Regions from separate parts of the Pukyongiella litopenaei genome, predicted to be linked through region 2. Evidence: riboswitches for the same ligand, from Rfam matches in the RefSeq annotation. Region 2 holds a riboswitch; the other holds the start of a gene.
What was found. A riboswitch is a leader RNA that binds a small molecule or an ion and turns the genes downstream of it on or off. The one in region 2 is predicted to bind thiamine pyrophosphate.

Region 1 (14,648 bases), 490 kb from region 2:
GACCTGTGGGGCCGGATCGTCTGAACCTCAGCCCGCCACCGCGGTCTCCACCGCCGACACCACGCCGGCCACGGTGTCGCGCAACAGCGTCTCATCCTCGCATTCGGCCATCACCCGGATCAGCGGTTCGGTGCCCGATTTGCGGATCAGCAGCCGCCCCTGCCCCTGCAGCGCGGCCTCGGCGCCCGCGATCGCGTCGCGCACGGGCGGCATCTCCAGCGGCGTCTGCCCGGCGGTGTAGCGCACGTTCTGCAACAGTTGCGGCACCGGGTCGAACCGGTGGCACAACTCGCTGGCCCGCTGCCCCGCGCGCTGCATCTCGGCCAGCACATGCAGGCCGGCCATCAGCCCGTCGCCGGTGGTGGCGTGGTCGGTCATCACGATATGGCCCGATTGCTCGCCGCCCAGGTTGAACCCGCCCTCGCGCATCCGTTCGACGACATAGCGGTCGCCCACCGCCGTGCGTTCCAGCCGCAGCCCCTGCCCCTGCAGGTGCCGCTCCAGGCCGAGATTGGACATCACGGTCGCCACCAGCGCACCGCCGGTCAGGGTGCCGGTTGCCGCCATCCGCGCCGCCAGCAGCGCCAGGATCTGGTCGCCATCGGCCACCTTGCCGGTCTCGTCGATCACCACGACCCGGTCCGCGTCCCCGTCGAGCGCGATCCCCGCATCCGCGCCATGGGCCACGACCGCCGCCGCCGCCGCGTCGGGATGGGTCGATCCGCAGCCCTGGTTGATGTTGTGCCCGTCCGGCGACGCGCCGATCGCGATCACCTCGGCGCCCAGTTCCCACAGCACCTCCGGCGCGGTGCGATGGGCGGCGCCGTTGGCGCAATCCAGCACCACCTTCAGCCCGTCCAGCCGCAGGTCGCGCGGCAGCGATGCCTTGACCCGTTCGCCATAGCGGAACCGCGCGTCGTCGATCCGTTTCGCCCGGCCGATATGCTTGGCCTGCGCCGGGTCCACGCCGCTGGCCACCAGCGCCTCGATCTCGGCCTCGGCCTCGTCCGACAGCTTGAACCCGTCAGGGCCGAAGAACTTGATGCCATTGTCCTGCGCCGGGTTGTGGCTGGCCGAGATCATCACGCCCAGATCGGCGCGCATGGTCCGCGTCATCATGCCCACGGCGGGGGTCGGCACCGGGCCGAGCAACAGCACGTTCATCCCGGTCGAGGTCAGCCCCGCGGTCAGCGCGTTTTCGAACATGTAGCCCGACAGCCGGGTGTCCTTGCCGATCACCACGCGGTGGACCCCGCCGGCCTCGCGCCGGAAATAGCGGCCGACGGCGGCGCCGAGCCGCAGCGCCATGTCGGCGGTCATCGGCGGCGTGTTGGCGGTGCCGCGCACCCCGTCGGTCCCAAAGAGTTTACGCATCTGTTCTCCCGTCCCTTGCCGCCCGCCACAGACGCAACGCCTGCGCGGTTTCGGCCACGTCATGCACCCGAATCATTTGCACGCCCTGCGCCAGAGCCGCAAGCCCAACCGCGATCGACCCCGGCGCGCGGGCCCGCGGGTCCGGGGCGCCACCGATATCGCCGATGAACCGCTTGCGCGACACGCCCAGCAGGATGCCGCAGCCGAGCCCGTGAAACAGCGCCAGCCCCGCCAGCAGCGCCAGATTATGCGCCCTGGTCTTGCCGAACCCGACGCCGGGATCGATCAGGATACGTTCACGCGGGATCCCCTGGCGGTCCAGCGCGGCGATGCGCCCGGCAAGATAGTCGTAGACATCCAGCAGCACGTCCTCATAGACGGGCGCGTCCTGCATCGTGGCCGGATCGCCCTGTGCGTGCATCACGCAGACCGGAACCCCGCGCGACGCGCAGAGCGGCGCGAGGTCGGGATCGTGGGTCAGGCCCGCCACGTCGTTGACCAGCCCCGCACCGGCATCGAGCGCGGCCTCGGCCACCGCCGCCTTGCGCGTGTCGATCGAGACCGGCACCGCGCTTTGATCGCGCAGCGCGGCGATCACCGGCGCGGTGCGGCGGATCTCCTCTGCCTCGGGCACGGTCACGGCGCCTGGCCGGGTGGATTCACCGCCCACGTCGATCATGTCGGCCCCGGCCCCCACCATCGCGGTCGCCGCCGCCCGCGCCGCATCGGGCGCCAGGTGCTGTCCGCCATCCGAAAAACTGTCCGGCGTCGTGTTCAGGATGCCCATGATCCGGGGCCGGGACAGATCGAGCCCCGCAACCGGCGCGCGCGGCGCAACCAGGCGGTCCAGAACCGGCGCGGGAATGTCGCCGGCGGCCACGACGCGGGGCGGCGCATCGCGCGACAGCATCTCGGCATGGGTGAACCAGAGCGGCCCGCCCGCAAGCGGGCGCGCCGTATCGGGGCGCGCCGCGCTATGCTGCGGCAAGGGGCGGAAATACGGGCTCACAGCGTGGTGCGGTCGGCGGGAACACCCCGCAGCGGCACCTGCGCGGCGGCGGCATCTGCCGGCAGGTCGGCCCCGATCACCAGCATCTCGCCGGCCTCGAACTGCCCCGCGAACCAAGCCGCCAGCGCCACCGCGTCGGACGGGTGCGCCGATGGCCCGTCGACCGCGTCCAGCACGATCTTGGACGGCGCCCAGACGCTGATCTGACCGTTCTTCATGGCCCAGTCCAGTTCGGTCCGGGTCGATACCACCACGCAGCGGGGATCGCGCGCCGCCAGCACCCAGGCGTTCTGTTCGATGGCCAGCAGGTCGATGCGGCGCTGGGTCAGGGCATGTCCCGATCGTGGCGCCGGCTGATCGGGCGCGCCCACGCACAGGATCAGCGGCCGCGCACGGGCCTGCAACTGGTCGATCCATCCCGGCAGATGCGGCGCGGCGATGGCCGCGTTCGAGAGATAGACCAGCCGCGGATGGGGGCGGTCGTCATCCACCGGCGCGCCGGGATGTTCGCTGACCTGCCCGCGCGTGCGCACGATCTCCACCCCCAGCGCACCGGGGCCGCGGTCGAGTTTCTCGATGCGGACAAAGGCCCGCACCGCCTGCGGTTCCGACAGGATCCGTTCGGCGATGCGCTCGGCCAGCGTTTCCAGCAGGTTCAGGCGCTCGGCGGCCAGTTCATGGGCGATCGCCTCGGTCACCCGGTCGTAGGACAGAATGCGATCCACGTCGTCGTCGATGGGGTCGAGGACCGGCTCGACCTCGACGACGATGTTGAAACAGACCCGCTGGGTGGTGCCGCGCTCGGCCTGAAAGGCGCCGATCTCGACCTCGACGATATGATCGCGCAGCGAAATCCGGTCGAGCGGACCGCGCGGCGCGGTTGCATGGGACCGTTCGGACGGGTGCGCAAAGGCTAGGCGGATCTCGGTGCTCATGTCCCCGTGTTCCTGGGCATCGGTGCCGCGCCATCCAGCGCGTGCCGCCCTTGTAACAGGCCCGGCCCCACCGTGCCACAGGTCATGGAATGCAGCGGCCGGATCGGGCGGAACCGCCGCCCGGGCGCCGGTTCATGCGCGGCCGGTGGCCACGGGGTCAGTGGCGATAGAACATGTGCACGCCGATCTGGGCGGTGCGGGTGAATGTCCGCGACCAGCGCGGACGAACCGCTGAGGTGTGATAATGCGTCGCCCCGGCGGTCAGATCCTCGACGGCACCGTCGATCACCGCGCGCGCGACCTTGGCCACGCGTTCGAACGCCTTCTTTTCGCGGATCACTTCCTTGTGCCCGTCACAGGTATAGGTGAACTGGCACTGGAATTTCTTGCCGGTGCCCTGGCGGATCACGCCGCAGAGCGAATTCGGATAGCTGTTCGACGCCACCCGGTTCATGATCACCTCGGCCACCGCGAACTGGCCCTTCACGGTTTCGCCGCGCGCCTCGAAATAGAGCGCCTCGGACAGGCATTTCCAGTTGTCGTCACCGGCGGCCCTGGGCTGGGCATCCAGCCATGCGGTCGAATAGGTGACCGGGCCGGGGGCCGGTGCCGGCGCTTCCTGCGCCCCGCCGCCCAGCAGCGCGCGCAGCGGATTGGTCTCGCGGCGCGTCACCGCGCCGGTTTCGTCCACGGTGACCGCCTCGGCCACCGGGTTGGACCGGATCACCTTGCGTTCGACCCTGGGCTGAATCCCATCGCGTCCAACGCGGTCCTCGCGTGTGGTTTCCGCAGTCGTGGTTACAGGCAGTGCGGCAGCACAAATCAGCGCGAAGGCGCCCAAAAATCGTCTCATCATGTTCCCAATCCCCAGGTCCGGACCAGCTCGGCGCCGAACTCCCCCCGGTGCACGGCGCCGGGGTCGGTTATCCCACGGGCCCCAAAAGGTCCACCCGAGGGCCGGAACCCGGCGGGAAACGGCAGGAAATTGCCTGAAAATTCAGGGGGAAAGGTCCGAAGCGGCCCCGAATCTCTCTAGATATTGGGGCTGTCGGCCGAGCTGTCGCCGATCTTGTGGCGGATGGCCAGCTGTGCGGCAGCCAGTCGCGCCACCGGCACCCGGAATGGAGAACAGGAGACATAGTCGAACCCGGCGGCCCGGCAGAACGCGATCGATTCGGGGTTTCCGCCATGTTCGCCGCAGACGGACAGGGTGATTCCCGGATGCGCGCCGCGGCCGCGTTCGACGCCGAGCCGCAGCAGCTCGCCCACCCCGTCCGTGTCGAGAACGTGGAACGGATCCTCGGGGAACACGCCTTTCTGGACATAGGCCGACATGAACCGCCCGGCATCGTCGCGCGACAGCCCATAGGTCATCTGGGTCAGGTCGTTGGTGCCGAAGGACAGGAACGCGCAATGCGGCGCGATCTCGGCGGCGCGCAACGCGGCGCGGGGGGTTTCGACCATCACCCCCAGCCGATAATCGAAATCGCGGCCCGCCTCGGCGCGCACGGCGACGGCCACCGCGTCGATCCGGGCCTTGACCAGTTCCACCTCGCGGCGGGCCGAAACGAGCGGGATCATGATTTCGGGCACCACCGAGGCCCCGTCGCGACTGGCCTCGATCGCCGCCTCGAAAATGGCGCGGGCCTGCATGTCGTAGATCTCGGGCACGGTCACGCCCAGTCGCACCCCGCGCATCCCCAGCATCGGGTTGTATTCCACCATCGCGTCGGCCCGGCGGGTGACATCGGACACCGGCAGGTTCAGCGCATCCGCCAGGTCGCGCTGGCCCGCCCGGTTGGTGGGCAGGAACTCGTGCAGCGGCGGGTCGAACAGGCGGATGCAGACCGGCTGGCCCTCCATGATGCGGAACAGCTGCACGAAGTCGGCGCGCTGCATCGGCAGCAGCCGTTCCAGCACCGCCGCCCGGCCCGCGGGCGTCTGGGCAAAGATCATCTCGCGCATCACCGTGAGCCGCCCGGTTTCAAAGAACATGTGCTCGGTCCGGCACAGCCCGATCCCCTGGGCGTCGAAATTGCGCGCGGTCTGCGCGTCCGCCGGCGTGTCGGCATTGGCGCGGATGCCGATGTCGCGTTCGGCGTCGGCCCAGCCCATCAGGGTGCGGAAACTGTCGTCCAGCGCCGCCTCGAGCATCGCCGGCTCGCCCGCCAGCACCTGCCCGGACGTTCCGTCGATGGTGACCAGATCGCCTTCGCGCAGGATGCGCCCGTCCGGTGCGGTGATCTGTTTCTTGCGGGTCTGGAACCGCAGGTCCGACACGCCGACGATGCAGGGCAGCCCCAGCCCCCTGCCGATCACCGCCGCGTGGCTGGTCATGCCGCCCTTTTCGGTCAGCACCGCGGCGGCGGCATGCATCCCGCGCACATCCTCGGGCGAGGTTTCGCGGCGCACCAGCACGCAGGCCTCGCCGCGCGCGGCGCTGGCCTGCGCATCGGCCGAGGTAAACACGATCCGCCCGGTGGCAGCGCCGGGGCTGGCGGCGATGCCGGTGGCCAGCAGGTCGCGTTCCGCCTCGGGGTCGACCTGCCGGTGCAGCAACTCGTTCAGCCCGTGCGGCTCGACGCGCAGCAGCGCCTCCTGCCGGGGGATGATGCCCTCTTCGGCCAGGCGCACCGCGATCTTGACCGCTGCGCGCGGCGAGCGTGGCACCCGCATCCCGTCGAGGATATGCACCTGGCCGTTGGCAATGACGAACTCGACCTGCATCTCGGCGCGCAGCTGCCGCCGCATCAGCGCCGCATGGTCGCGCAGCGCCCCGAAGGCCTCGGGCGCGACATCCTGCAACGCGGTCCCGCGGCTGTCAGACGCCAGATAGAGCGATCCCGAGCCATCGCCCAGCGCCTCGCGGCCCTGGCTCTGACGCAGGTAGCGCCCGGTGACCTGCTTGTCACCGGTCACCGTGTTGACCAGCTGGATCACGCCCGATCCGCATTCGCCCGGCCCGACGCCGGGGATCATCTCCTGCACGACGAGGCCCAGCCCGGCCTCGGCGGGCGCGCCCTTGGCCTGGCGCAGCAGCCGCGCCGAGGTGCCGTCCCAGGCCCGCGCCATCGACCGCAGCACACCGGCGAGCTGTTCGCCGCGATCCTGCGGGAACGGTTCGTCCGCCTCGTCCTCGTAGGCATCCAGCGCCGCGGCCAGCGCCTCGGGGCCGGTCCCGTCGATATGTTCGAATTCATCCGGGTCGAGCCGCGCCACATGGGTCGCATAGGATTGCACGAAGCGCAGGTAGAGCGCGGTGGCCGCCGCCGGGCCGAGACTGTCGCTCAGCGCCGCATGGGCGCCGTCGGACATGCCGATGCTCATCACCGCGCCGGGGCCGCCCCAGTCGGGATCTTCCGATGACGGGCGCACGCATAGCAGCGCGCGGTCGTCGAACTGGCCCAGGATGGCCGAGAGGTCGGGCATCCCACCCGCGGCGATCGCCTTGACCGTGTCGAAACACAGCGCCACCGTGCGCGGCACCGGCAGGTCCAGCCGCACCAGCCGCTGGAGGCATTTGGCCCGCCCGCCATGGGTGGTGGTGGCCACCGGCGCGGTGGCGGTGATCAGCGTGACATTCGGATCATTCTGCACTGCGGCATCCTTTGGGTTGCCGTGCAGCATAAGCGCGAATTGCGCCCGTGCAAGCGTCGGAGCAAGTATCGGGGCAAGTATCGGGGCAGCTATCCCGGCGCGCGGCGGCCACCCGCGCCCTACTCGATGCGGGTCAGATCGGCCACCTGCGCACAGGTCGCGCGAATCCGGTGCAGCAACCTCAGCCGGTTGCGGCGCACCTCATCGTTGTCGGACATGACCTGCACATCCTTGAAAAACGCGTCGATCGGTGCGCGCAGCGCGGCCATGGCGGCCATCGCGGCGGGGAAGTCCTCGGCTTCCAGCGCGGGCGCGATCCGGGCCTCGGCCTCGTCCAGCGCCGCGAACAGCGCGGTTTCGCTGTCGGTTTCGGCCAGTTTCACATCCGCGCCAAGCGAGTAGTCGTCCCCATACTTTTCTTTTGCCTGGTTGAGGAGGTTGGTGCGTTTGAACCCCTGCACCAGGTTTTCCCCGTCCTCGGTGCCCAGCACCGCCTGCAACGCGCGGGCGCGTTTGACCAGCAGGTTCAGATCGTCGCTACCCGGCATCGAGATGCAGGCGTCGATGATGTCATGGCGGATGCCTTCGTCGCGGAGGAAGACCTTGAGGCGGTCGTGGAGGAAGGCGAGGAGATGTCGTCCTATTCCACGAGCGTTATTCAACTGGTCGTAGATCACCCGCCCGGCGGCAAGGATCTCGTCCCTCCGCGCCTCTCGATCAATTTGCAGCAGAGCGGCAAGTCTCTCCATCAGTTCTTGGTTCGGCGCAGAGAAACTGCCGCTTTCGTCAAGCCTCAGAATGTCAGAATATTCAACGAGTATTCTGTTCAACTCATGCACATGGCTTTCATCATACCCCAGAAAAACGGCAATGCGAGCAGTCAACCAACCCAATAGCGGTAGCTTTAGATCATTCTCCAGCACCAACCGAATGACCCCCAGCGCGGCGCGGCGCAGGGCGAAGGGGTCCTTGCTCCCGGTGGGTTTCTCGTCGATGGCCCAGAACCCGGTCAGCGTATCGAGCTTGTCGGCCAGAGCCACGGCCACCGAAACCGGCGCCGTGGGCACGGTATCGGAGGGGCCGAGCGGCGAATAGTGATCCTGCGCGGCGGCGGCGACCTCGGCCGGGTGGCCGGCATGGCCGGCATAATACCGGCCCATCAGCCCCTGCAATTCGGGGAATTCATAGACCATTTCGCTGCTCAGGTCGGCCTTGGCCCAGCGCGCGGCGCGCTCGGCCATGTCGGGATCGGCGCCGCAGGCGGGGGCCAGTTCCCGCGCCAGCGCGGCGATGCGGCGGATGCGGTCGCCCTGGCTGCCCAACCTGTTGTGGAAGGTCACGTTTTCCAGCGCGTCGAGCCAGGCCTGGCCGCCCGTCCCGGCCACGCGGAGATCGTTTTCCCAGAAGAATTTCGCATCCGACAGCCGCGCGAACAGCACCTTGCGGTTCCCCGACAGGATGGTCGCGCCATTGTCGGCGGTTTCGCGGTTGGCGACGGTGATGAATTTCTCGATCCGCCCGGTTTTCGGGTTGCGCAGGGAAAAGAACTTCTGGTGTTCGCGCATCGAGGTCTGCAGCACCTCGGGCGGCAGCGACAGGAAATCTTCGGCAATGTCGCCCATCAGCACGACCGGCCATTCCACCAGCCCGGCCACCTCGGCCAGCAGCCCGGCATCCTCGACCAGTTCCATGCCCGCGGCAAAGGCGAGGTTCCCGGCCTCGGCGCGGATCTGTTCGGCGCGGGTCTCGGATGACAGGATCACCCTGGCCGCGCGCAGCCTGGTCTCGTAATCCTCGAACGAGGTGACGGAAAACCGCCCCGGCGCCATGAAACGATGGCCTTCGGTGCTGTCGCCCGCCGCGATGCCCCCGACCTCCATCGGCACGACGCGGGCGCCGCTTTCATCGGTCAGGATGCACAGGATCGATTGCAGCGGCCGCACCCAGCGCAGGCTGCCGTCGCCCCAGCGCATCGATTTGGGCCAGGGAAAGCCGCGGATCACGGTTTCGAGCACCTCGGCCACGATCTGTTCGGCCGCGTGCCCCGGTTTTTCGACCGTGGCGAACCAGACCGCGCCCTTGGGGGTGTCGCGTTGTTCCAGCGCCTCGCGCGGGATGCCGGCGCCGCGCAGGAACCCGTCGACGGCCTTGTCAGGTGCGCCGACCCGGGGGCCTTTGCGCTCTTCGCGGATGGTCGGGCTTTCGGTGGGCAGCCCCTGCACCGTCAGCGTCAGGCGGCGGGGCGTGGCAAAGGCGGCGGCCCCCGCATAGGTCAGACCTGCCTCGACCAGCCCGTCGGTCATGCGCTTCTTCAGGTCCTCGCCGGCGCGCGCCTGCATGCGGGCGGGGATCTCTTCGGAAAAGAGTTCGATCAGCAGATCGGGCATCGCGGCCACCTTCAGAAATTGACGTTGGCCTGTATGACGATGGTGTTGGCGAGGTCAACCGGGAATGCGGCCGGCGCCACTGAGCGAAATGGGCGAACAGGACGAACCGCGCGAACCAGGCGCGGGGCGTTGTCCGGTTTGTGGCGCTATCCGGCGTTTCCCGATTGACACCGCCGGGGCGGGCCTGAATATAGCAACCAACGTCAGGGGAGTCCCGCCAAGGGGACTGAGAGGCTGACAGGGGGAAACCCCGGTGACGCGACCCTTTGAACCTGACCCAGTTGATGCTGGCGTAGGAAGACCGAAGGGTATCCCCGCGAACCTCTGTATGGCGAGGGCGGTCCTTTCGGACCGCAGGCAATCGTCGGCGCATGTCGCGCCGGGGTTGATCCGGTCCCTTTCTGCCAAGGCTGTCCCCTGGGTCTCATCGCGAGAGGAGACCGACATGAAAGACACGATCCCCACCATCACCACGGGCGCCCTGCCCGCGTCGCGCAAGACCTATGTCACCGGCGAAACCCATGACATCCGGGTGCCGATGCGCGAAATCGTGGTGACCGGCGAAGCGCCGCTCAGCCTCTATGACAGTTCCGGTCCCTATACCGATCCCGCCGCGCGGATCGACATCGCCACCGGCCTGCCCGAGGTGCGTGGCGGCTGGCTGCAGCAGCGCGGCGATGTCGAGACATATGACGGCCGCAGCATCACGGATGCGGATAACGGGTTTGCGTCGGGCGACCGGCTGACGCCGGCCTTTCCGGTTCAGCCCGCGCCGCTGCGGGCCGTGGGCGACCGGGCGGTGACCCAGCTCGCCTATGCCCGGGCCGGCATCGTCACCCCCGAGATGGAGTTTGTCGCGATCCGCGAAAACGAGGGAAGGATGGCCGCCCATGACCGCGACGGCGACGCCCACGGCGCCGAACTGCCCGACCTGGTGACGCCGGAATTCGTGCGCGCCGAGATAGCGGCGGGCCGCGCGATCATCCCCGCCAACATCAACCACCGCGAGCTGGAGCCGATGATCATCGGGCGCAATTTCAAGGTAAAGATCAACGCCAATATCGGCAACTCCGCCGTCACCTCGTCGATGGAGGAGGAGGTCGAGAAAATGGTCTGGGCGATCCGCTGGGGCGCGGACACGGTGATGGACCTGTCGACCGGGCGCAACATCCACAACATCCGCGACTGGATCATCCGCAACGCGCCGGTGCCGATCGGGACCGTGCCGCTCTACCAGGCGCTGGAAAAGGTCGGCGGCATTGCCGAAGACCTGACATGGGAGGTGTTCCGCGACACGCTGATCGAACAGGCCGAACAGGGGGTGGATTACTTTACCATCCATGCGGGCGTGCGGCTGCACATGATCCCGATGACCGCGAAACGGGTCACCGGCATCGTGTCGCGCGGCGGGTCGATCATGGCGAAATGGTGCCTGCATCATCACCGCGAGAGCTTTCTCTACGAGCATTTCGAGGAAATCTGCGACATCTGCCGCCGCTACGACGTGTCGTTCTCGCTGGGGGACGGGCTGCGCCCCGGATCGATCGCCGACGCCAATGACGAGGCGCAGTTCGCCGAATTGCGCACGCTGGGCGAGCTGACCCGCATCGCCTGGGCAAAGGACTGCCAGGTGATGATCGAAGGCCCCGGCCATGTGCCGATGCACAAGATCAAGGCCAACATGGACGAGCAGCTGAAACATTGCCACGAGGCGCCCTTCTATACGCTCGGGCCGCTCACGACCGACATCGCGCCGGGCTATGACCACATCACATCCGCCATCGGGGCGGCGATGATCGGCTGGTTCGGCACCGCGATGCTCTGCTACGTCACCCCCAAGGAACATCTGGGCCTGCCCGACCGCGACGACGTCAAGACCGGCGTGATCACCTACAAGCTGGCCGCCCATGCCGCCGATCTGGCCAAGGGACATCCGGGCGCCCGGCGGCGCGACGACGCGATCAGCCGGGCGCGGTTCGAGTTTCGATGGGAAGACCAGTTCAACCTCGGTCTCGACCCGGATACGGCACGCGAGATGCATGACGAAACCATGCCGAAAGAGGCCCACAAGGTGGCGCATTTCTGTTCGATGTGCGGGCCGAAATTCTGTTCGATGCGGATTTCCCACGACATCCGCGCCGAGGCCGAAAAGCAGAAGGGCATGGAGGCGATGGCGGCGAAGTTCCGCGAGGGCGGCGAACTCTATGTGCCGGCGAACGAGCCTGCGGAATGATGTTCTCGGTTCTCGGGGCCGGCGTGGCGGGGCTCTGCGCCGCGACCGCGCTGGCCGAACGCGGCTGCCGGGTCGAGGTGATCGACCCCGACCCGGCGCCGACGGGGGCCTCGTGGTATGCGGGCGGGATGCTCGCGCCGTTCTGCGAAGGCGAGGCCGCGCCGGACGGGATCGTCACGCGCGGCCAGGCCGCGCGCGACTGGTGGGCGGCGCGGGTGCCCGGTGTCCTGCAGCAGGGCACGCTGGTCGTCGCCCCGCCGCGCGACCGGGTCGAACTGGACCGTTTCGCATGCGCCACGCGGGGCCATGACCGGGTTGTTCCGGGTGAGATCGAGCCCGACCTGGGCGGGCGGTTCGCGGTGGGGCTGCACTTTGCGCAGGAGGCGCATCTCGATCCGCGCGCGGCCTGTTCCGCGCTCATCGCGCGATTGCGCGGGATGGGCGTCGAATTGCATTTCGGTGCCCAGCGGCGACCGCGCGGCCAGATTGTCGATTGCCGCGGCTGGGCGGCGCGGGCCGACCTGCCGGGATTGCGCGCGGTGCGCGGTGAAATGCTGATGATCGAAACCCGGGAGGTTGCGCTGTCGCGTCCCGTCCGGCTGCTGCATCCGCGTTTTCCCTGCTATGTCGTGCCGCGCGGCGACGGGCGGTTCATGGTCGGCGCGACGATGATCGAAAGCGAGGATGACGGCCCGATCACGGCGCGCACGGTCATGGAGCTGCTATCCGCCGCCTATACCGTGCATCCGGCCTTTGGCGAGGCGCGGCTGATCGAGACGGGCGCCGGGCTGCGGCCCGCATTTGCCGACAATGTGCCCGCGGTCGTCGCACGCGGCGACCGCATTCATGTGAACGGCCTCTACCGGCACGGGTTCCTGATGGGTCCCGCGCTGGCCGAGGAACTGGCGGCGATGGTGTTTCAGGAGCAACGACATGCGGGTTGACGTGAACGGCAGGACAGAATCGGTGCGCGGAGGAACGCTGGCCGATCTGATCGACGAACTGGGCTTTGACGCCGACAGCGTGGCGACGGCGCTCGACGGGGTGTTCGTGCCCCGTGCCGACCGCGCCGCGATCCCGATGCGGGACGGCGCGAAGGTCGAGGTCCTGTCGCCGATGCAGGGAGGCTGAGCGATGTTCTACGGCGTCGACCTGAACTGCCGGCTGATGCTGGGCACGGCGCAATACCCGTCGCCGCAGGTGTTGCGCGACGCGATTTCCGCCTCGCAGACCGAGGTCATCACCGTGTCGCTGCGCCGCGAAGGGCATGGCGGAGAGGCGTTTCGGGAAATCCTGAAAGACAGCGGGTGCCGCATCCTGCCCAACACCGCCGGCTGCCACACGGTGCGCGAGGCGGTGACCACGGCGCAGATGGCGCGCGAGTTGTTCGGCACGGCCTGGATCAAGCTCGAGGTGATCGGCCATGCCGACACGCTGCAACCCGACCCGTTCGCGCTGGTCGAGGCCGCCCGCATCCTGACCGCGGACGGGTTCGAGGTCTTTCCCTATACGACCGAGGATCTGATCGTGGGAGAAAAGCTGATCGAGGCGGGGTGCCGGGTGCTGATGCCCTGGGGCGCGCCCATCGGCTCGGGGCAGGGTCTGCGCAATATCGGCGGGCTGCGGTCGCTGCGCGCCTATTTCCCCGACATCCCGCTGGTGATCGACGCCGGGATCGGCGCGCCGTCGCAGGCGGCGCAGGCGATGGAACTGGGGTTCGACGCGGTGCTGCTGAACACCGCCGTGGCCAGGGCGCTCGATCCCGTCGGCATGGCCCGCGCCTTCGGGCAGGCGGTGGCGGCGGGGCGGCTGGCCCATGATGCCGGGCTGATGCCCGAACGCGACATGGCGCAGGCCTCGACCCCGATCTTCGGCATGGCGGAACTGGCATGACCGCGCTCGATCCCTTCTATCTCATCGTCGGCCATGTGGGGCGGCTCGAACTGCTGGTTCCCCATGGCGTCAGGCTGGTGCAACTGCGGATCAAGGACCAGCCCGAGCAGGAAATCCGCCGCCAGGTCGCCCGCGCCCGCGATTTCTGCGCGGTTCACAAGGCGCAGCTGGTGGTGAACGACTACTGGGAAATCGCGCTCGATCTGCGCTGCAATTTCGTTCATCTCGGGCAGGAGGACATGGACGGGGCGGATTTCGCCGCGCTCAGGCGGGCGGGGATCCGGTTCGGCCTGTCCACCCATGACGACGCGGAACTGGACCGCGCCCTGGGCTGCGATCCGGCCTATGTCGCGCTGGGGCCGGTCTATCCGACATTGCTGAAACAGATGAAATGGGGGCCGCAGGGGCTCGACCGGGTGCGGGACTGGAAAACGCGGGCGGGCACCACGCCGCTGGTCGGCATCGGCGGTCTGACGCCCGCGCGCCTGCCCGATCTCTTTGCCGCTGGGGCCGACTGCGCCGCCGTCGTGACCGACATCCAGCAGGCGGACGATCCCGAGGCGCGGTGCCGCGAGTGGATCACCGCCACGCGGGCGCATCTGCGATGACCCGCTATGCCCGCCAGACCTGCCTGCCCGGGATCGGGCCCGGCGGGCAGGCCCGGCTCGCCGCCGCGCGCGTGCTGGTTGTCGGCGCGGGCGGGTTGGGTGCCGCGCTGCTGCCGCTGCTGGCGGGGGCGGGCGTCGGATACCTGCGCCTGATCGACCCGGACGTGGTCGAGGCGAGCAACCTCCACCGCCAGACGCTGTTTCGCATGTCCGATCTGGGCCGCGCCAAGGCCGAGGTCGCCGCCGAGACGCTGGCCGGGCTCAACCCCGATTGCGAAATCTCGCCATGTGTCGCCCGTCTCGACCCGGTTTCGGCACGCGGCGAACTGGCCGGCGCCGACCTGGTGATCGACGCCGCCGACAGTTTCGCGGTGACCTATGCGCTCTCGGATCTGTGCCACGCCGCCGCCAGGCCGCTGATCAGCGCGTCGGTGCTGGCGCGGCAAGGCTATGTCGGCGGGTTCTGCGGCGGCGCGCCGAGCCTGCGCGCGGTGTTTCCCGACCTGCCCGGCAGGCTGGGCAGCTGTGCGACCAACGGCGTGATGGGGCCGGTGGTGGCGACGCTGGGCGCGGTGCAGGCGCAGATGGCGCTGGCGGTGCTGCTGGATCACG
Region 2 (14,648 bases):
GCTGCTGCTCTTGTGCCGGTTGGCGGATATCGACCGGGACACCTATCTTGTCGCGGCCTGCGCGTCGATCATGTCGGTGCCGTTCATTCCGGTCATTGCCGGCGCGCTGAAGAACCGCGAGCTGCTGATCCCCGGCATTGCGATTGCCGTCATCGGCTATGCGGTCGGGAACTATCTGGGCGTGCTGGTTGCAACCTTGGTGCGAACCGCAACCGGCACCTGACAGCGGGAACAGGCGGGCAATCGATGGTGGTCAGGGGAAAACATGACGCGGCGCGCGACGCCTATTTCCTGGGGCTCCAGGACGCATTGCGTGCCGCCGGCATCGTGCAGCCTGTCCTGGTGTTGGACAGGCGGCGGCTGCTTGCCAACATGGACTGCCTTCGGGGGCAACTGCCCGACGGCGTGGCGTTGCGGCTGGCGTCCAAGTCGCTGCCGGTGCCGGCACTGCTGACACTGGTTTCCCGAACCATGGCGACGCGCAGATACATGACGTTCAATGCGCTGATGCTGGGTGAGATTGCGCGCATGGACCCGCAGGCCGAGCAATTGCTGGGCAAGCCGCTGCCGGTTGCGGCAATGGCCCGGCATTACGCCGATACCCCGCCTGTTGCGGATGCCGTCACCTGGCTGATCGATACGCTGCCCCGCCTGCAGCAATATGCGGCATTCGCCCAAACCCGGGGCCGGGTGCTGGATATCTGCCTTGAGATTGACGTCGGCCTGCATCGTGGCGGTTTCCAGGTTGGCGACGCGTTGCGGGCCGCATTGGACTGGTTGAAATCCTGCCGCGTGCTGAGATTTGCGGGCTTCATGGGGTATGACGCCCATCTTTCGAAAATCCCGGCGCTACTGGGGCTGCGGGACCGCCACATTGCCAGGTCTTTCGCGCGCTACCGGGGCGCATTGGACCTTGCCCGCGAGGTGCTGGGCCGTGACGCGGCATCGCTGCCGATCCGGAACGCTGCGGGCAGCCCGACATTCAGGATGCATCGGTCGGATTGCCTGGCGAACGAGGTGACGGTCGGATCCGCGCTGGTCAAGCCGAGCGATTTCGACACCGACCTGCTGGCGGGCTTCCTGCCGGCCTTGTTCATCGCCACACCGGCGCTCAAGGTCAGCGACAGGATGCAGACCCCGGTGCTTGAGCCGCTCGATGGCATCATGCGGATGTTCAACAGGAACCGGTCCGGGGCGGTGTTCATTCACGGCGGCTACTGGAAGGCGACACCGGTGGACCCGCCCGGGCTCTCATATAATGCGACATTCGGACGAAGCTCCAATCAGGAGCTTCTGAATGCCGGTCCGGGTCTCGCCCTCGAGGTTGACGATTTCGTGTTCCTGCGGCCGACCCAAAGCGAGTCGGTCATGCTCCAGTTCGGCGACATCGCGGTCTATGATGAGGGCGGGATCGTGGACAGATGGGCCCCGTTCAGCCCGTCATGCTAGGGAAATCGTCGATGAAAACCGACCTGAACCGCCGCCGGACGCCATCCCAGAAACGGGCGCGGGACACCATCGAATCCATTCTCGCGGCGACCGGCGACCTGCTGGACGAGGTCGGCTTCGAGAACCTGTCAACCAACCTGATCTGCAAGAAGGCGGGGCTGACCCCCCCGGCGCTCTACCGGTATTTCCCGAACAAACATGCGATCATGAGCGAGCTGGGCCAGCGGCTTATGGCGCAGCAGAACGCCATGATGCGCGGCATTTTCGACGGGTTTTCCGCCGATGACGACCTGGTGGCCGTCATCAGACATGCGATGGAAGCGCAGCTCATCCTGACCGAGAACACCCCCGGCGGTCACTGGATCACCAAGGCGCTCTATGCCTCGCCGGCCTTGTGCGCGGTGCGGACCCGGTCGCACGAGATGGCCACCGATGACCTGATGGCCACGGTCGCACTGGCATTTCCGGGCCTTCCCGAAGACGCATTGCGCAAGACCCTGCGCCTGACGGTCGAGATCGGATATTCGGTCATCGAATTCCTGCTGGATGTGCCCGAAACGGACCGGGACAGCCACCTGTCCGAAACCGCCGAACTGCTGGCGTTCAGCCTGGCCAGGCACCAGGCCTAGGAGCGTTCGCATCGCGGGTCGATCCCGAGCGAACGGGCCTTGCCGAACCAAGACGTGTGTTCGCCGATGCGTTCCTTGGCTGGCGCGATCTGCCGCCCGGGCCGGACAGCAGCCTCTGCGCCCGGCATGGCCTATCCGATCCGGCCGCCCGCGTCGCCGATCTGGCCGCGATGCAGCAGAAGGTGATCCAGCAGGATGCAGGCCATCATCGCTTCGCCCACCGGCACCGCGCGGATGCCGACGCAGGGATCGTGCCGGCCCCGGGTGATGATCTCGGTGGCCTCGCCGGATTTCGTGATCGTCCTGCGCGGGCGCAGGATCGACGATGTCGGCTTGACCGCGAACCGCACCACGATGTCCTGCCCGGTCGAGATGCCGCCGAGGATGCCGCCGGCATGGTTGCTGGAATAGACCGGGGTGCCGTCATTGCCCATGAAGATCTCGTCGGCGTTGTCCTCGCCGGTGAGCGCCGCCGCCGACATGCCTTCGCCGATCTCGACCCCCTTGACCGCGTTGATCGACATCATCGCCGCCGCAAGGTCGGTGTCGAGCTTGCCATAGACCGGCGCGCCCAGCCCGGCAGGGGCGCCGCTGGCCACCAGTTCGACCACCGCGCCGACCGAGTTGCCGGATTTGCGCAGCCCGTCCAGATAGCCGGTCCAGTCCGCGGCCGCCTGCGCGTCCGGGCACCAGAACGGGTTCTGTTCGATCTGCCCGGCATCGAACCGGGCGCGGTCGATCCGGTGTGGTCCGACCTGCACCATGTAGCCGCGGATCGTGAGGCCGGGCGCCAGCCTTGCCAGCGCCGCGCGCGCCAGCCCGCCCGCCGCGACCCGCGCCGCCGTTTCCCGCGCCGAGGACCGGCCGCCGCCGCGATAGTCGCGGATGCCATATTTCTGCCAATAGGTGATATCGGCGTGGCCCGGACGGAACTTGTCCATGATGTCCGAGTAATCCCTGGACCGCTGGTCGGTGTTTTCGATCATCAGCTGCACCGGCGTGCCGGTGGTGCGGCCTTCGAACACGCCCGACAGGATCTGCACGGCGTCGGGTTCGCGCCGCTGGGTGGTGAACCGGCTCTGCCCCGGTTTGCGCCGGTCCAGCCAGTGCTGGATCGCCCCGGCGTCGATCTCGATTCCCGGCGGGCAGCCGTCCACGGTCGCCCCGAGGGCGGGCCCGTGGCTTTCGCCCCAGGTGGTCACGCGGAAGAGATGGCCGAAGCTGTTGAGAGACATGGGCTGGGCTCCTGTTCGTCGGGGCGTTCCTAGCCGTGCGGGCGGGTCGCCTCAAGGGCTTTGACCTTGCACATCGACCGCTGGCCGCTTACAGCGGTTGCCACCTCGGGGAGCCTTCGGGCTGAGACGCGCATCGCGGACCCGTTGAACCTGAACCAGTTAGCACTGGCGGAGGGAAGGACCCCGGAGATGACATCCGACCTGACCTGTCGCCGCGAGAGGAAGGATGCCATGAAATACCTAGCACTCGCTGCGGGCATGCTGGCCGCATCGGCGGCCGTCGCCGAAACACCGGAACTGACCGTCTATACCTATGACAGCTTCGTCTCCGACTGGGGGCCGGGCCCGGTGGTCGAAAAGGCGTTCGAGGAAACCTGCGGCTGCGACCTGAAATTCGTCGGCGCCGGCGACGGTGCGGCGCTGCTGGCGCGGATCAAGCTCGAGGGCGAGCGAACCGATGCCGACGTGGTGCTGGGGCTCGACACCAACCTGATCGCGGCGGCGGCCGAAACCGGGCTGTTCGCCGAACACGCGGTGACCGCGGACTATGACATGCCGGTGGACTGGACCGATCCGCATTTCGTTCCCTATGACTGGGGGCTGTTCGCCTTCGTGCACAATGCCGACCGCGACGCGCCCGCGAATTTCCGCGCCCTGGCCGACAGCGACCTCAAGATCGTGATCCAGGACCCGCGGTCGTCCACCCCCGGCCTCGGCCTGCTGTTGTGGGTCAAGGCCGCCTATGGCGACGAGGCCAGGGCGATCTGGGACGGGCTGGCCGACAATATCGTGACGGTGACCAAGGGCTGGTCCGAGGCCTATGGCCTGTTCCTCGAAGGCGAGGCCGACATGGTGCTGTCCTATACCACCTCGCCCGCCTATCATGTGATCGCCGAAGAGGACACCAGCAAAGCGGCCGCCATGTTCGACGAAGGCCACCTGGCGCAGATCGAGGTGGCGGGTGTGCTGGCCTCCTCGGACCAGAAGGACCTGGCCGGGGCATTCCTGCAATTCATGGTCACCGAGGCGTTCCAGTCGGCGATCCCGACCACCAACTGGATGTATCCGGTGGTGGTGCCCGAGGCCGGGCTGCCCGAGGGGTTCGGCGACCTGCCGGCCCCGGACAGGGTGCTGCTGGCCCCCGTGGACAGCGCTGCCGCGATGCGTGACGAGGCGCTGGCCGAGTGGCTGGACGCGCTGAGCCAGTAAGCGCGGCACCGGGGCTGGGCGCGGCGGCGGCGGTCGCCGCGCTGATCCTGGGGGCGCTGGTTGCCGTGTTCCTGCGCGCCGAACCCGGCGCGGGGCTGTCCGCGGCCGACTGGGCGGCGGTGCGGTTCACGCTGGTGCAGGCGGCGCTGTCGGCGGCGATCAGCGTGGCGCTGGCGGTGCCGGTCGCGCGGGCGCTGGCGCGGCGGCGCTTTGCCGGGCGGCGGGTGCTGATCACGCTGCTGGGCGCGCCCTTCATCCTGCCTGTGATCGTCGCGGTGCTGGGGCTGGTGGCGGTGTTCGGCCGCAATGGCTGGGTCAACGCGGCGCTGGGCTGGGCCGGGGTCGACCCGGTGTCGATCTACGGGCTGCACGGGGTGGTCCTGGCGCATGTCTTCTTCAACCTGCCGCTGGCCACCCGCCTGATCCTGCAGGGCTGGCAGGAAATCCCCGCCGAGCGGTTCCGGCTGGCGGCGCAGCTGGGGGCCGGTCCGCGTGCCATCGGCCGGCTGCTCGAACGACCGATGCTGCTGCGGGTGGCGCCCGGTGCGCTGGCGGTGATCTTTGCCATCTGCCTGACCAGCTTTGCCGTGGCGCTGACGCTGGGCGGCGGGCCGCGGGCGACCACGATCGAACTGGCGATCTATCAGGCGTTCCATTTCGACTTCGACCTGGCGCGCGCGGCGCTGCTGTCCTGTATCCAGATCCTGCTGACCGGGGCGGCGGCGCTGGCGGCGCTGCGCGCGGCCCGCGGCGAGGGGTTCGGCGCCGGGCTGGGCCGCCCGGTGCAGCGCTGGGACGCCGACCGCACCGGCCTGCGCCTGCTCGATGCGGCGGTCATCGCGGTGGCGGCGCTGTTTCTGATCCTGCCGCTGGCGGCGGTGGTGCTGCGCGGCCTGCCGGGGCTGCTCGCGCTGCCCGGCGTCGTGGTTGCCGCGGCGCTGACCTCGATTGTCGTGGCGGCGGCCAGCACCGTGCTGCTGTTGGTGCTGGCCCTGCCGATGGCGGCCAGCGTGGCGATGGGCCGGGCGCGCGGGGTCGAGATGGCCGGGCTGCTGGGCATGGCGGTATCGCCGCTGGTGATCGGCACCGGGCTGTTCATCCTGATCAACCCGGTCGCGAACCCGTTTGCGCTAGCGCTGCCGGTCACGGCGGCGGTCAACGCGCTGATGGCGCTGCCCTTTGCCCTGCGTATCCTGGTGCCGCGCGCCCGCGATATCGTCGCCCGGCACGGGCGGCTGGCGCTGTCGCTGAACATGGGCGGCTGGCCGTTCGCCCGCCGGGTGATGCTGCCGGGATTGCGACCGCAGATCGGGTTTGCCGCCGGGCTGGGCGCGGCGCTGTCGATGGGGGATCTCGGTGTGATCGCGCTCTTTGCCGATACCGGGCGGGCGACGTTGCCATTGCAGGTCTATCGCCTGATGGGCGCCTACCGGATGGAGGCCGCGGCGGGCGCGGCGCTGCTGCTGCTGGTGTTGTCGATGGCGGCGTTCTGGCTGCTGGATCGCGGGGGGCGGTATCATGCTGAGGCTTGAGGCGGTCACGATCCGCAACGACGATTTCACACTGGGCGCCGATCTGGCGATCGAGCCGGGGCGCCGGGTCGCGGTGATCGGCCCGTCGGGGGCGGGCAAGTCCACGCTGATCGAAGCCATCGCCGGGTTCCGCCCGCCGGAACGGGGCAGGGTGCTGTGGAACGGGCGCGACATCACCGCCGCCGCGCCGGGGGCGCGTCCGGTGGCGATGCTGTTCCAGGATGGCAACCTGTTTCCGCATCTCGACCTGACCGCGAATGTGGGGCTCGGGCTGGATCCCGACCTGCGGCTGGACGACCGGCAGCGCCGCCAGGTGCGCGAGGCGATCGCGCGGGTCGGGCTGGCGACGCTGGAGGGGCGGAAACCGGCGGCCCTGTCGGGCGGGCAGCAGAGCCGCGCGGCATTGGCGCGGGTGCTGGTCCAGGGGCGGCCGCTGCTGCTGCTCGACGAACCCTTTGCCGCGCTGGGGCCGGCGCTGAAGGCCGAGATGCTGGACCTGGTCGCCGAGCTGGTGGCGGAAACCGGCGCCACGCTGCTGATGGTCAGCCACGATCCGGGCGATGCGCGGCGGATTGCCGACCAGGTCGTGCTGGTCGCCGAGGGGCGGGCCGAGCCGCCGCGCGAAACGGCGGCTCTGCTGGACAATCCGCCGCCCGCGCTGCAAGCCTATCTGGGTGAAACCGGCGCCTGATCGGCCGCCCGGTGAACCACGCCCGACGGGAGGACGCAGGAATGAAGCTCTTTTACAGCCCCACATCGCCCTATGTGCGCAAGGTGATGGTGCTGCTGCACGAGACCGGCCAGCTGGACGATGTCGACCTGGTCACGGCGGCGACGACGCCGCTGGCGCCGGCACCCGAACTGCTGGCCAAGAACCCGCTGTCCAAGGTGCCCGCGCTGGAACGCGGCGACGGCCCGACCCTGTTCGACAGCCGGGTGATCTGCGCCTTTCTCGATGACCGGGCCGGGGCGGGGCTCTACGGTCACGGCGCGCGGCAATGGGAGATCCGGACGCTCGAGGCGCTGTGCGACGGCATTCTCGATGCGGCGCTGCTGATGGTCTACGAATCGCGGATGCGCCCCGAGGCGATCCGTTTCGACGACTGGACCGAGGGCCAATGGGCCAAGATAGACCGCGCCTGCGAGGCGCTGAACCGCCGCTGGATCGGCCATCTGGCCGGGGCGCTCAACGCGGGTCAGATCGCGGCGGGCTGTGCGCTGGCCTATGTCGATTTCCGCCATGGCGACCGGGACTGGCGGCGCGGGCGCGGCGCGCTGGCGGACTGGTTCGCCGGGTTCGATTCGCGCCCCTCGATGCAGGCCACGCGCCCGCCCGGGGCCTGAACCGGGACCGCGAGGGCATAAAACTGTGACAGCGGGGCCAGATGCGCCCCGGTGTGCGACTTTGACCGCTGGACGAAACTCCGCCTTGCCGCTAGTAACCCACGCATGATCGCCGTTTTTCGCGGCGCGTTCGCATGTTTGCCCCTCGCGGGCGCAGCAATCGGAGAAAACCTCGTGTCCCACGCAGAAGACCACGAAGGCACCCGGAGAGATTTCCTCTACTACGCCACAGCCGGCGCAGGTGTCGTGACCACAGGGGCCGCCGTCTGGCCGCTGATCAACCAGATGAACCCGTCGGCCGACGTGCAGGCGCTGTCGTCGATCAGGGTCGATGTCGGCGATGTGGAACCGGGCACCCAGATCAGCGTCAAGTTCCTGGGCAAACCGGTGTTCATCCGCCGCCGCACCCAGGAAGAGATCGACTGGGCCAACGAGGTCGATGTCAGCGAACTGCCCGACTCGAACGCGCGCAACGCGAACCTGCCGGCCGATGCCGATGCCAGCGACATCAACCGCGGCCTGCTGCCGCCGGGCGCCGAGCCGGGCACCGACAGCGAATGGCTGGTCATGATGGGCGTCTGCACCCACCTGGGCTGCGTGCCGCTGGGTGACGGCGCGGGCGAGTTCCACGGCTGGTTCTGCCCCTGCCACGGGTCGCACTACGACACCGCCGGGCGCATCCGCAAGGGCCCGGCCCCCGAGAACCTGCCGATCCCGGTCGCCGAGTTCCTCGATGAAACCACGATCAAGCTTGGCTAGGGAGGCTTTGTAATGTCCGGAATTCCGCACGATCACTACGAGCCCAAGAGCGGCTTCGAGAAATGGCTGCACAGCCGGCTGCCCATCGTGGCGCTGGCCTATGACACGCTGATGATCCCCACCCCCAAGAATCTCAACTGGTGGTGGATCTGGGGCATCGTCCTGGCCTTCTGCCTGGTTCTGCAGATCGTCACCGGTATCGTTCTGGTGATGCACTACACCCCGCATGTGGACATGGCGTTCGCATCGATCGAACATATCATGCGCAACGTGAACGGCGGCTACATGCTGCGGTACCTGCATGCCAACGGCGCGTCGCTGTTCTTTGTCGCCGTCTATATCCACATCTTCCGCGGCCTCTATTACGGTTCATACAAGTCCCCGCGCGAGATCACCTGGATCATCGGCATGCTGATATACCTGTGCATGATGGCAACCGGGTTCCTGGGCTATGTTCTGCCCTGGGGTCAGATGTCGTTCTGGGGCGCAACCGTGATCACCGGCCTGTTCGGCGCGATCCCGTTCATCGGCGAAGGCCTGCAGACCTGGCTGCTGGGCGGACCGGCGGTGGACAATGCCACGCTGAACCGGTTCTTCTCGCTGCATTACCTGCTGCCCTTCGTCATCGCGGCGCTGGTGGCGGTGCATATCTGGGCCTTCCACTCGACCGGCAACAACAACCCCGCCGGGGTCGAGGTGCGCCGCGGGTCCAAGGCCGAGGCCGAGAAGGACACCGTGCCGTTCTGGCCCTATTTCGTCATCAAGGACCTGTTCGCGCTGGCGGTGATCCTCACCGTGTTCTGGGCGGTCGTGGGTTTCATGCCGAACTACCTGGGCCACCCGGACAACTACATCGAAGCCAACCCGCTGGTGACGCCGGCGCATATCGTGCCCGAATGGTATTACCTGCCGTTTTACGCGATCCTGCGTGCGTTCACTTCTGACGTGTGGGTGGTGCAGATCGCGTCGTTCCTGACCGGCGGCATCGTCGATGCCAAGTTCTTTGGCGTGATCGCCATGTTCGGCGCCATCTTCGTGATGGCCCTGGTGCCGTGGCTCGACACCTCGTCGGTCAAGTCAGGCAAGTATCGCCCGATGTTCAAATGGTGGTTCGCGCTGCTGGTGATCGACTTCGTGGTGCTGATGTGGCTGGGCGCGATGCCGGCGGAAGAACCCTATGCCAGCTTTGCGCTGATCGGGGCCGCCTACTGGTTCGCCTATTTCCTGGTCATCCTGCCGATCCTCGGCGTGATCGAGAAACCGGAAACGCCGCCGGCCACCGTCGAAGAAGATTTCGAGGCGCATTACGGCAAGGCGTCCGGCGCCACGCCGGCCGAATGAGAAAGGGAACGGGACCAATGTTCAAGAAAACCGCAATCGGTGCCGCATTCGCCCTCGCCCTGACCCCTGCCGCGTCTTTCGCGGCAGGCGGCGGAGAGCAGCATATCGAAGACTTCGCCTTTTCCTTCGAAGGCCCCTTCGGCACCTATGACATCAACCAGCTTCAGCGCGGGCTGCAGGTCTACACCGAGGTCTGTTCCGCCTGTCACGGGTTGAAATATGTGCCGCTGCGCACGTTGAGCGACGAGGGCGGCCCGAGCCTGCCCGAGAACCAGATGCGGGCCTATGCCAGCGACAATTTCGAGGTGTTCGACGCGGAGCTGGACGATTTCCGCCCGGCCAAGCCCACGGATAACTTTCCGGAAAATACTGCCGCCGGCGCGCCGGACCTGTCGATGATGGCCAAGGCCCGGGCCGGGTTCCACGGCCCCTACGGGCTGGGCATCAACCAGCTGGTCAAGGGCATGGGCGGCGCGGAATACATCGCGTCGATCCTGACCGGCTATACCGGTGAGGAAAAGGAAGAGGCCGGCACGATCCTCTATGAGAACACCGCCTTTCCCGGCGGCTGGATCTCGATGGCGCCGCCATTGTTCGACGAACAGGTCGAATTCGCCGACGGTCATGCCAACGACCTGCATCACCTGTCCGAGGACGTGTCCGCGTTCCTGATGTGGGCGGCGGAGCCCAAGATGATGGCCCGCAAGCAGGCCGGGTTCGTCGGCGTCCTGCTGCTGGCGATCATGTCGGTGCTGCTCTACCTGACCAACAAACGGCTGTGGGCGCCGCTGAAGGGCAAGAAGCACGGCTGACGGCATCCGATCCGGATACGAAATGAAAACCCCGCGGTTTGCCGCGGGGTTTTTTCATGGGGTCGCAGGGCGCCGCGTCCTGTCTGGCCGGGTGATCCGGGGGCTCTGCCCCCGCCGCCCCTGCGGGCGGCTCCCCCGGGATATTTCAGGCAAGAGGAAGGCGCGGTCAGGGTTTGGGGTGGTCGTCCCATTCGCCGGTCAGGATGCGCCGGCTGTCGCCTTCGGGGTCGTCATACTGGTTCGAGCGCACCGTGTAGATGAAGGCGACCAGGCCCAGGGCGCCGAGGCCCAGCGAGATCGGGATCAGGTAGGACAGGATCGACATCACGTCACCTCAGCCGCAAAGCGTTCAGGGATACCGTAAGGGACGAGGCCGACATCGCCAAGGCCGCGACCAGCGGTGTCGCCAGCCCGGCCACCGCCAGCGGCACGGCGATGACGTTATAGGCGGTGGCGATACGGAAGTTTTCGCGGATCCGGCGGGTGGCCGTCCCGGCGGTTTCGCAGGCATCGGCGATGGGCGAGAGGTCGTTGCCCAGCAGCACGATATCGGAGGCCACGCGCGCCGCGTCGAGCGCGGAGGCCGGCGAGATCGACACATGCGCCGACGCGAGCGCGGCGGTGTCGTTCAGACCGTCGCCCACCATCAGCACCTTGCGCCCCTCGGCGGCGAGCGCGGCGATCCGCGCGGCCTTGTCGGCGGGCAGGGCGCCGGCGGTCCGGTCGGCGATGGCAAGCCGGTCGGCCAGCGCCGCCACCGCGCGGTCGCTGTCGCCCGAGATCAGCAGCACCTGTTTGCCCGCCGCCGTCAGCGCCTGCACCAGGTCCGCCGCGCCGGGGCGCAGGGCATCGCGGAAGCGGATTTCAAGCGCTGGCGCGTCGCCGATGGCCAGCCATGTGGCGGTTTCCGGCCCCGCCTCGGCGCCCAGCCAGGCGGCGCGGCCCAGCCTGACGGGCCGGCCGTCGAGCCGGCCCTCGGTGCCGTAGCCGGGCCGTTCGGCGATATCGGTCACCGGCGCCGGGCTGACGCCCCGGGCGCGGGCCGCGCTGGCCAACGCCCGTGACAGCGGATGGGCCGAGCCTTCGGCCAGTGCCAGTGCCACGGCAAGATCGGCACGCGGCAGGGTGTCGAGCGCCAGCGGTTCGGGCATGCCCATCGTCAGGGTGCCGGTCTTGTCGAACACCACCGTGTCCACGTCGGCCAGCCGCTCGAGCGCGGTTTCGTGCTTGATCAGCAACCCGCGCCGGAACAGCCTGCCCGACGCGGCGGTGGTGACCGCCGGCACGGCGAGCCCCAGCGCGCAGGGGCAGGTGATGATCAGCACGGCGGCGGCGATGTTCAGCGCCACCCTCAGGTCGCCCGACCAGGCCAGCCAGCCGAGGAAGGACAGCGCCGACAGGATATGCACGCCGGGCGCGTAGAGCCGGGCCGCCGCATCGGCCAGCGGCGTGTAGTTGCCGCGCCCGGATTCGGCCACCGCCACCAGGTCGGCCATCCGGTGCAGCGAACTGTCACGGCCCACCGCGCTGGCGCGGATCACCAGCGGTCCGGTCAGGTTGACCTCGCCCGCGCTCACGCGCTGTCCGGGTTCGGCGGCAACCGGCACGGTTTCGCCGGTCAGCAGCGACCGGTCCAGTTCGGACCGGCCTTCGACGATCTCGCCATCGACCGGCATCCGCCCGCCGGGGCGCACCCGCAGCAGGTCGCCGACGGCCAGGTCGGCAATGGCGACCTCTTCTTCGGTCCCGTCGCGCAGCCGGGATGCGCGTGGCACTTCGAGCGCGGCCAGTTCCGACGCCGCCGAGCGCGCCGCGACGCGGGTGCGGTGATCGAGATAGCGCCCCGCGAGCAGGAAGAAGGTCAGCGCCAGCGCCGCATCGAAATAGGCGTGTTCGCCTGACAGCGTGGTTTCCCAGAGCGAGGTGACCAGCGCCAGGCCGATCGCCAGCACGATCGGCACGTCCATGTTCAGCCGCCGGACCGAGAGCGCCGACCATGCGCTGCGGAAAAACGGCTGGGCCGAATAGAGAATCGCCGGAAAGGCGATCGCGGCCGAGATCCAGTGGAACAGGTCGCGGGTCGCGTCGCCGGCGCCGGACCAGACCGACACCGACAGCAGCATGACGTTCATCATCGCGAAACCCGCCACCGCCAGCCGCAGCAGCAGCGCACGGCCCTGGGCATCGATCTGGGTGGCGGCAAGCGTCCCGCTGTCGAGTTCATGCGCCTCGTAGCCGAGACCGTCGAGCACAGTGACCAGGTCGGCGGCGGTCACGCCGGGGTCGGTCTCGATGCGGGCGCGTTTGAGCGTGAGGTTCACCCGCGCGGACCGCACGCCGGGATGGGCGGCCAGGCCGCGTTCGACGGCGGCGATGCAGCCCTGGCAGTGGATCGTCGGCAGGGACAGGGCGATGGCGTCGTCGCCGGGCGCCGGGGCCGCCACATCCGCAACCCCGCCGGGCATGGCGGCGCAGCCGGGACAGGCTGCGGCAGGGGCGGGGCGGGGCAGGGCGGCGGTCATCGGCGTCAGTCCTTCACATGCAGCACCACGCGCTGGGTGAATTCGGTGCCGTCCCGGGCCGTCGCCTCCATGCGCAGGTTCCAGTTGCCGGCGCCGAGCGTGGCGGGGGCGCTGTATTCGGTCCCGTCGAAAACGAAATCGGGCCGGATGTCGTCGCGCACATGGGTGGCGCGCCCCAGTGTCGCGTTCAGCCGGGCGACTTCGACCGGGTTGCCATGTGCATCCGTGATCGACAGGAAAACCCGGCCGTCCTGGGCCTCGGCCCGCACGGACCAGCCCAGCGCCGTCTGCGCGTCGCGCCGGTCGTCGAACTGCTGGCTGGCGACGTAGGAGTTCTTGACCTCCAGCCCGGGGAAGGTCCGCACCGCGCTGACCGCCAGCACGATGTTGACGGTGATGATCACGGCAAAGGCGCCCCCGAACAGAAGCAGCGCGTGACGCCCGGTGAATTCACGTTGTGCCATCTCAGCTGCCCTTTCCGCTGAACACGGTGTCCTTGTGGGCGCGGTCGCTATTGGTCAGGTCCTCGATCCAGAACCGGAAATCGGTCAGTCCGCCGCTGGCCGGGGCCGAGCCCTGCGGGGCGACGACATAGACCCGCTGCAGATGCGCGGCGTTGGCCGGCACGGTGACCGAATCGTATGGCGTGCCTTCGAGCTGGATCCGCAGGGTCGGATCGCCCTTTACCGACAGCCGGAACAGGCGGTCCTCGCCATGTTTGTTGCGCAGCCGCACGTCATAGGTGTTGCGGATCGAGCCGTCCGACAGGGTGACGAAGGTCGGATTGCGCACCGGGGCCACGGTCATTTCGATATCGGCCCGGATGAACAGCGCGAACAGCAGCGCAACGCCCACCAGCGACCACAGCGCGGTATAGAGGATCGTGCGCGGGCGCAGGATGTGTTTCCAGACGTTGCGCGGCTCCGCGCCGGCGCGTTCGCGCACCTCGTCCGACTGCGCCATGTAGTCGATCAGCCCGCGCGGCTTGCCGATGCGTTCCATCACATCGTCGCAGGCGTCGATGCACAGCGCGCAGGTGATGCATTCCATCTGCTGCCCGTCGCGGATGTCGATCCCCATCGGGCAGACATTGACGCAGGCCATGCAGTCGATGCAATCGCCCTGTTCGGCCCCCGCCTTGACCTCGGCGCTGTGCTTGCGCGGCTCGCCGCGCCATTCGCGGTAGCCGACGATCAGCGTATCCTCGTCCAGCATCGCCGACTGGATGCGCGGCCAGGGGCAGGCATAGATGCAGATCTGTTCCCGCGCGATCCCGCCGAAGAAGAAAGTGGTGAAGGTCAGGACCGCCATCGTGGTATAGGCGACCGGGTGGGCGTTGCCGGTGACCAGGTCGCGCGCCAGCGTCGGTGCGTCGGCGAAATAGAATACCCACGCGCCGCCGGTGGCCAGCCCGATCAGCAGCCAGGCCGCCCATTTCGTCAGCCGCAGCCGGAACTTGCGGAAATCCATCTTCTTTTGCCGGTGCAGCCGCAGTCGCGCGTTGCGGTCGCCTTCGATCCAGCGTTCGACGAGGATGTAGAGGTCGGTCCAGACCGTCTGCGGGCAGGCATAGCCGCACCAGACCCGGCCCAGCGCCGAGGTGAACAGGAACAGCCCCAGCCCGGCCATGATCAGCAGACCGGCCACGAAATAGAATTCATGCGGCCAGATCTCGATCCAGAAGAAATAGAACCGCCGGTTGGCCATATCCAGCAGCACCGCCTGGTCGGGCAGGCTGGGGCCGCGGTCCCAGCGGATCCACGGCGTCAGGTAATAGATCGCCAGCGTGACGCCCATGATCCACCATTTCAGGGTG

Region 1: it holds a riboswitch for thiamine pyrophosphate, as region 2 does, so the genes downstream of both, thiC (phosphomethylpyrimidine synthase ThiC) here and thiB (thiamine ABC transporter substrate binding subunit) in region 2, are expected to answer to the same signal.

What each region holds. Positions count from the first base shown of each region.
Region 1 is NZ_CP027665.1:2,864,747-2,879,394, reverse strand. It holds gene rimO (30S ribosomal protein S12 methylthiotransferase RimO) at 1-24, shown strand, start outside; gene glmM (phosphoglucosamine mutase) at 28-1,374, opposite strand; gene folP (dihydropteroate synthase) at 1,367-2,383, opposite strand; gene C6Y53_RS14250 (dihydroneopterin aldolase) at 2,380-3,318, opposite strand; gene C6Y53_RS14245 (cell wall hydrolase) at 3,476-4,174, opposite strand; gene C6Y53_RS14240 (putative PEP-binding protein) at 4,351-6,945, opposite strand; gene glyS (glycine--tRNA ligase subunit beta) at 7,035-9,302, opposite strand; TPP riboswitch at 9,498-9,618, shown strand; gene thiC (phosphomethylpyrimidine synthase ThiC) at 9,748-11,535, shown strand; gene C6Y53_RS14225 (FAD-dependent oxidoreductase) at 11,535-12,479, shown strand; gene thiS (sulfur carrier protein ThiS) at 12,469-12,666, shown strand; gene C6Y53_RS14215 (thiazole synthase) at 12,670-13,428, shown strand; gene C6Y53_RS14210 (thiamine phosphate synthase) at 13,425-14,036, shown strand; gene C6Y53_RS14205 (ThiF family adenylyltransferase) at 14,033-14,648, shown strand, end outside.
Region 2 is NZ_CP027665.1:2,373,419-2,388,066, forward strand. It holds gene C6Y53_RS11800 (DUF819 family protein) at 1-223, shown strand, start outside; gene C6Y53_RS11805 (alanine racemase) at 247-1,449, shown strand; gene C6Y53_RS11810 (TetR/AcrR family transcriptional regulator) at 1,461-2,078, shown strand; gene aroC (chorismate synthase) at 2,210-3,313, opposite strand; TPP riboswitch at 3,410-3,507, shown strand; gene thiB (thiamine ABC transporter substrate binding subunit) at 3,545-4,522, shown strand; gene C6Y53_RS11825 (thiamine/thiamine pyrophosphate ABC transporter permease ThiP) at 4,498-6,054, shown strand; gene C6Y53_RS11830 (thiamine ABC transporter ATP-binding protein) at 6,041-6,745, shown strand; gene C6Y53_RS11835 (glutathione S-transferase) at 6,787-7,398, shown strand; gene petA (ubiquinol-cytochrome c reductase iron-sulfur subunit) at 7,573-8,157, shown strand; gene petB (cytochrome b) at 8,170-9,498, shown strand; gene C6Y53_RS11850 (cytochrome c1) at 9,516-10,310, shown strand; gene ccoS (cbb3-type cytochrome oxidase assembly protein CcoS) at 10,477-10,635, opposite strand; gene C6Y53_RS11860 (heavy metal translocating P-type ATPase) at 10,640-12,832, opposite strand; gene C6Y53_RS11865 (FixH family protein) at 12,838-13,296, opposite strand; gene ccoG (cytochrome c oxidase accessory protein CcoG) at 13,298-14,648, opposite strand, start outside.